Linked DNA regions of Microbulbifer sp. GL-2. The protein of the gene in region 2 interacts with the protein of the main gene of each other region in a pairwise test. Links are inferred from orthologs where the notes say so. Each region holds a gene or a part of one and is shown on either strand. Other genes may lie near its edges. The genes, in order: ftsH and hflC.

Region 1 (3,222 bases), 1.1 Mb from region 2 along the record:
GCACGCTGCGACTCTCTGCTCCAGGTAAGCAGCCACTTCTTCCACCACATTCATATAGGAGGGCGCTTTCTGCATGCTGCCTGGCTGCCCTTGCATATGCATCAGACAAACGGGTAATCCCGTTTGCTCAGCAGCCTCCAAGGCACCTGGACGTTCCAGGGCGCGGACATCATTAATCAGGCCAGCTCCTGCCGCTGCCGCAATATGCATTACAGCCGGGGAGCTGGTATCGACAGAGACAATCGCCCCAAAGTTCGAGCAGATAGCTTCCACTACCGGGATAACGCGGTCCAGCTCCTCCTGCTCCGATACCGGACACGCCCCAGGGCGGGTGGATTCGCCACCTACATCGAGTATCGCGGCACCTTCGCCCAACATCTGCTCAGCTCGGCGCAGAACCAGAGATAAGTCCAGGCTTCCCGCAGCATAGTAACTGCCGCCATCCGAGAAAGAGTCCGGTGTCGTGTTCAAAACCCCCATCACAACAGGCTGAGACAGATCCAGAGGTTGTTTTCCACAGGTAATTTTCATGTGCAGCAATAAAAAAACGGAATGTCAGGACGGAATAAGCGAGAGCCTTATCACCGACCGGGCATTCCGTTTGTTATGTCCTAGTAATCCTTTTTTAGAGCTCAGTGCTCATTCAGTGGGCCGCCCACGGTGTTACTCTTGTCGGCTTCGGTAGAAGTTTCATTTGTCTCGGTATCAGTTTCGCCTGTGGAGCTGTTACCACCGGAGCCAAAATTATTGTCCTGCCAGTCTTTAGGCTGACGAACCTTACGTCTCGCCATCAGGTCATCAACCTGCTCGGCATCCAGGGTTTCATACTCCATCAGCGCATCTTTCATCGCCTCAAGAATATCCCTGTTTTCCTCCAGCAGCTTGCTGGCACGGTCATAGCAGTTATCGATGATACGGCGCACTTCTGCTTCGATCTCATAAGTGGTCTTACCAGACACCGGGTTACCCTGTCCGGGCTGTCCACTCTCATCCTCACCGTAATGTAACGGGCCCAACTTCTCCGACAGCCCCCATTTGGCCACCATATTGCGTGCCAGATCGGTAGCTCGCTCAATATCGTTGGAGGCTCCAGTGGTGACTCCATCAATGCCCAAGGTCATTTCCTCGGCAATACGACCACCAAACAGGGAGCACAGCTGCGATTCAATCGCACGCTTGGAAATACTGTACTTGTCTTCCTCCGGCAGGAACTGGGTAACACCAAGGGCGCGACCACGAGGAATAATGGTCACTTTATGCACTGGATCGTGTTCCGGCACCAAGCGGCCGATAATCGCGTGACCCGCTTCGTGATAGGCAGTATTCACCTTTTCCTTTTCATTCATGACCATGGACTTACGTTCCGCACCCATCATGATCTTGTCACGGGCACGTTCAAACTCTTCCATGGTAACGGTGCGCCGATTAGCGCGTGCTGCAAATAAGGCCGCCTCATTTACCAGGTTGGCCAGATCGGCACCGGAGAAACCGGGTGTTCCACGGGCAATAGTTTGGGCGTTAATTTTATCGTCCAGGGGCACCTTGCGCATGTGCACCTTAAGGATCTGCTCACGCCCACGAATATCCGGCAAGCCGACAAACACTTGACGGTCAAAACGACCAGGACGCAAAAGGGCATGGTCGAGAACATCCGGGCGGTTGGTGGCGGCAATTACAATCACCCCTTCATTGCCCTCAAAACCGTCCATTTCCACCAGTAGCTGGTTCAGCGTCTGTTCGCGCTCATCGTGACCACCGCCCACACCGGCACCCCGGTGACGGCCAACGGCGTCAATCTCGTCGATAAAGATAATGCAGGGAGCCTGTTTTTTGGCTTGCTCAAACATATCACGCACGCGGGAAGCACCCACACCAACAAACATCTCTACAAAATCAGAACCTGAGATAGAGAAGAAGGGCACCTTTGCTTCACCGGCAATGGCCTTGGCCAGCAGGGTCTTACCGGTGCCGGGAGGTCCACACATCAGCACACCGCGGGGAATATTACCTCCCAGACGCTGGAACTTGGTGGGGTCTCGCAGAAACTCTACCAGTTCCTGCACCTCTTCCTTAGCTTCATCCACACCTGCAACATCGGCAAAGGTGGTCTTGATCTGGTCTTCACCCAGCAGGCGCGCCTTGCTCTTGCCAAATGCCATGGGCCCGGATCGCCCTCCGGCACCGCCCTGCATCTGGCGCATAAAGAACATAAACACGGCGATGATGATCAGGATTGGGAAGCTGGCCACCAGCAGTTGCTGCCAGATACTGGGGGACTCCGGCTCACGACCAACGAACTGCACATTGCTGCGCACCAGTTCGTTAGTGAGTTCATCATCAATTATTTGTGGCTGGATAGTCTTAAAGCGGTTGCCATCCGCCTTCTCCCCGGTGATCACCAGGCCATCTACAACCACACTCTTTATCTGGCCCGACTGCACATCCTGAACAAAGTCGGAATAGCTGAGAGCCTCATCCCGTGACTGCGGTTTGAAATTCTGAAATACCATCAGCAGCACCGCCGCGATGATTAACCACAGTACAAGGTTCTTTGCCATATCATTCAAAGGGATAGCCCTCTCGCTTTCGCACTCAAAATCCGTTCATCCGGCAACGCCGGTCGCACCTATACTGGTTCAAACCAGTATAGGTGCGGGGGTCAACAGCCCTGCCCCCGATCTTGGTATCGCTTATACCATATCGGGCGCCCAGACCAGAAATACACCGCTAGCCTTAACTGCCCTTAAAGCCTCGCGCTACCAAGTAGACCTCGCGAGAGCGGGGTCTGGAAGCGCCGGGTTTACGGGTCACAACACTGTTGTAGCTACCGCGCAAATCGCGAATCAGCTCGTCAAAACCCTCGCCCTGGAACACCTTGGCAACAAAGGCCCCGCCCGGTTTCAGAACCTGGCGAGCCATATCCACAGCCAGTTCCACCAAATACATGGAGGCGGGCTGATCCACATCGCGTATTCCACTCATATTGGGGGCCATATCTGAAATCACAAGGTCTGCCAGATCATCACCTAAGTGTTGCAGCAGCTCATTGAGCACTGACTCCTCGGTAAAGTCGCCCTGTACAAAGTCCACTCCCGCCAAAGGGTCCATAGGCAATATGTCAGACGCCAAAACCCGGCCTTTGTGCCCCACCAGCTCCATTGCGACCTGGGACCAGCCACCCGGCGCCGCCCCCAGGTCGACAACAGTCATGCCTGGTTTGAA
Region 2 (3,275 bases):
ACTACCCAGGAACCGCCCTCAAGTACCAGCTCGCGGTCGCAGCGCGAGTGAAGATCGCTATCCGCACCATCAGACAAGGTAGCGATTACCACCTCTCCACGCTTGCGCAGCTCATCAACTATGCGCCAAAGTTCGGCACCCTCCACACCACTGGATTCCGGAGCACGAATGGCCCCGGCGCTTGGCACGGCCCGATTACCCAGGGTATTCAGGGCCACCAGATCACTACTGAAGCCTGTAGCCGGGCGATCCCGCCCAAATACCGCACCAATACCGTTATAACGTCCGCCGTTGGCGAGAGCCTGGCCGTGACCAGGGGTGTAAGCAGCAAAAACCAGCCCTGTCTCGTAGTCGTATCCGCGCACTTCGCTCAAATCAAAAAATAGCTCCACTGCCGGGTAGCGCTCGCTCAGGGCTTCAGCCACCTGAAGCAAATCGGATAGTGCCGCCAGCAACGGCTCAGGTGCTCCACTGAGCAGCTCGCGAGCCCTTGCCAGACATTCCAGTCCACCGGCAAGACTCGGCAACGCCTGCAGCCAGGCGGCCACCTGCACATCTGCAACATTTGCGGCAACCCAGCTTCGCACATCGGCACTCGCCTTGTTTTGCAACAGGGCAGATAGTTCACCACGCTGGGCCTCGCTCAACCCCGCCGCTTCGGCAAGACTGCGGTAAATAGCCACATGACCGAGATCCATGTATATCTGCTCAATGCCGGCAACCTGCAGGCTCTCCAGCATCAGCGAGATTACTTCAATATCGCCGCTTAAACGGTCCTCGCCAAATAACTCAGCACCGACCTGGAGTGGAGCGCGCGAGCCCATAGCAGTGCGCGGCCGGGTATAGAGAACCTGGCCCGCGTAGCACAGCCGGTTGGCGCCAACGCGAGGGAAACTGTGTGCATCAATCCGCGCGGTTTGTGGAGTGATATCGGCGCGAATGCCGAGAGTACGGCCAGAGATCTGGTCGGTGACCTTAAAGGTACTCAGATCCACATCGCGCCCCATCCCAATCAACAGGGATTCGGTAAACTCCAGCATCGGCGGTATTACCAACTCGTACCCCCAGCAATGGTAGAGGTCCAGAAGTCGGCGGCGCAGGGTCTCAACCTGAACGGCATCCGCAGGCAAAATTTCAGCGATGCCATCCGGCAACATCCAGCGATCAGCTTGAGTCATGATGAAACAGGTTTATCAGGGTTAATGAGGTGCGCCAGCACCTTCCACAAAAAAACCGGGCGAGGCCCGGTTTGCGTGATTTTAGCACCAACTGCCGGCAGGAAGGTAGGGCTGTCGCAAGGACAGCCGCTGCCATTTGCCCGGCAGGTTGATTTATTGCCCTTTGGGGTCCTTCAGATAGCGGAAAAACTCACTATCTGGGTCCACCAGCAGCATATCGGACTTACTCTGGAAAGACTCTTTATAGGCCTGCAGGCTGCGGGTAAAGCTGTAGAACTCGGGATTCTTGTTATAGGCCGCGGCATAAATTCCGGCTGCCTCCGCATCCCCGGCACCACGCAGCTCTTCAGACTGGCGATAGGCCTCGGACTCGATCACTACCCTCTGGCGGTCTGCGTTAGCCTTGATACGCTCACTGGCCTCCTGACCCTTGGCGCGGTGATCCCGCGCTTCCAGTTCACGGCCGGCGCGCATACGCTGGAATACCGACTCAGAAACTTCCGGTGGCAGGTCGATACGCTTTACGCGCACGTCGATCACTTCCACACCCAGGTTCTTCTGTGCAATCTGGTTCAGGTTCTTGGTGATCTCTGACATCAGTTCATCGCGCTCACCACTGACCACTTCGTGTAGATCGCGCACACCAAACTGGTTACGCAGGCGGTCATTGATCTGCTCCGACAACAGACGAACTGCATTGCGCTCGTCACCACGTGTGGCAATGTAAAACTTGCTCACGTCGGAGATACGGTACTTGGCGTACGAATCCACCATCATGAACTTGTTTTCGCTGTTGAGCATACGCACCGGGCTGGAATCAACCGTTTGGATACGCGCGTCAAACTTGCGCAGTTTTTCTGCAAACGGAATCTTGAAGTAAAGCCCCGGCTCGTAATAAGTCCGAACCAGCTCACCAAATCGCAGCAGCACCGCTTTTTCGGTTTCCTTCACCACGAAGGCACTGGAGGAAATCACCAGAATGCCGACCAGTAGGACGGCAATAATTCCCAAAGTTTTGTTGTTCATTCCACCACCTCCTAGCGGACAGACTGGCTGCGACGGCCATTGGTAGCGTCCTGGCGCAGGCGCTCGACAATACGCTGGTAGACTTCCTCAATCACTATCGGTGAAGTGTCTTTGCGCTGTCCCGCCTGACTGGTGCTTTCCTGGGCCAATTTGTCCAATGGCAAATACATCATGTTATTGCCACCTTCGACATCCACCATCACTTTCGAGGTGCTGGACATCACTTCCTGAACCGCGTCCAGATAAAGGCGCTCACGCGTCACTTCCGGGGCGAGTTGGTATTCAGTCAGCAGCTTCTCGAAGCGCACCGCCTCACCGCGGGCACTCTCCACAACGCGAGCCTTATAACCCTCAGCCTCTTCGATAATCCGCTGGGCCTGACCGCGAGCCACCGGGATTACCTGGTTGGCATAGGCCTGAGCTTCATTCTGCAAACGAACCTCGTCCTCACGGGCCTTGGTTACGTCATCAAATGCGTCCTGAACTTCGCGAGGAGCCTTGGCGTCGGTCAAGTTGACCACATCGACAAGAATACCGGTCTGGTAGAGGTCCAGATATTCCTGCAGACGCTGCTGGGTATCTGTGGATACCTGGGTCCGGTTCTGAGAGATTACGCCGTTCAAGGTCAGGGAACCGACCACATGGCGCAGGGCACTGTCAGTCGCCTCCTGCAGACTTTTTACAGGGTCACGCACACGCAGTACATAGGACTCGGCATCACCAACCTGCCACTGTACGGTCAATACCACTTCAACGATATTGGCGTCTTCGGTCAGCATCTGGCCAGTAGTGCGCTCGGTACGTACCTCGGTCATATTGACCTTGGTAACACTATCGATCAGCGGTGGATTCCAGTGTAATCCGGCAGATTCTGTTGAGTGGTATTTGCCCAGGCGCAATACCACCGCCTGCTCGTTGGCATTGACCTGATAGATCCCCAGGCCCCCATAAATCAATACGGCGAGACCAATAAGCAGCATCCAGGGAAAATTACCCGTGCCTGTACTGGGACTACCCCCCCGAACAGGCCGCCCAACTTTTGTTGGACTTTACGAAATAACTCATCAAGGT

Evidence for each region.
Region 1: the proteins of hflC (region 2) and ftsH interact in binary tests that used the Escherichia coli proteins (3 or more experiments, as listed by UniProt). The link is inferred for Microbulbifer sp. GL-2 from one-to-one orthologs.

Annotation. Positions count from the first base shown.
Region 1 is NZ_AP019807.1:2,397,503-2,400,724, reverse strand. Bases 96-2,996 are described here. They hold ftsH (ATP-dependent zinc metalloprotease FtsH), read right to left. Parts: upstream 2,559-2,996; coding sequence 633-2,558; downstream 96-632. Other genes in these bases: rlmE (23S rRNA (uridine(2552)-2'-O)-methyltransferase RlmE), read right to left, coding at 2,734-2,996; folP (dihydropteroate synthase), read right to left, coding at 96-531. Outside these bases: more of folP, read right to left, coding at 1-95; more of rlmE, read right to left, coding at 2,997-3,222. UniProt on the Escherichia coli protein: Acts as a processive, ATP-dependent zinc metallopeptidase for both cytoplasmic and membrane proteins. Plays a role in the quality control of integral membrane proteins.
Region 2 is NZ_AP019807.1:1,249,687-1,252,961, forward strand. The notes cover bases 269-3,222. They hold hflC (protease modulator HflC), read right to left. Parts: upstream 2,205-3,222; coding sequence 1,332-2,204; downstream 269-1,331. Other genes in these bases: GL2_RS05380 (ATP phosphoribosyltransferase regulatory subunit), read right to left, coding at 269-1,178. Outside these bases: more of GL2_RS05380, read right to left, coding at 1-268.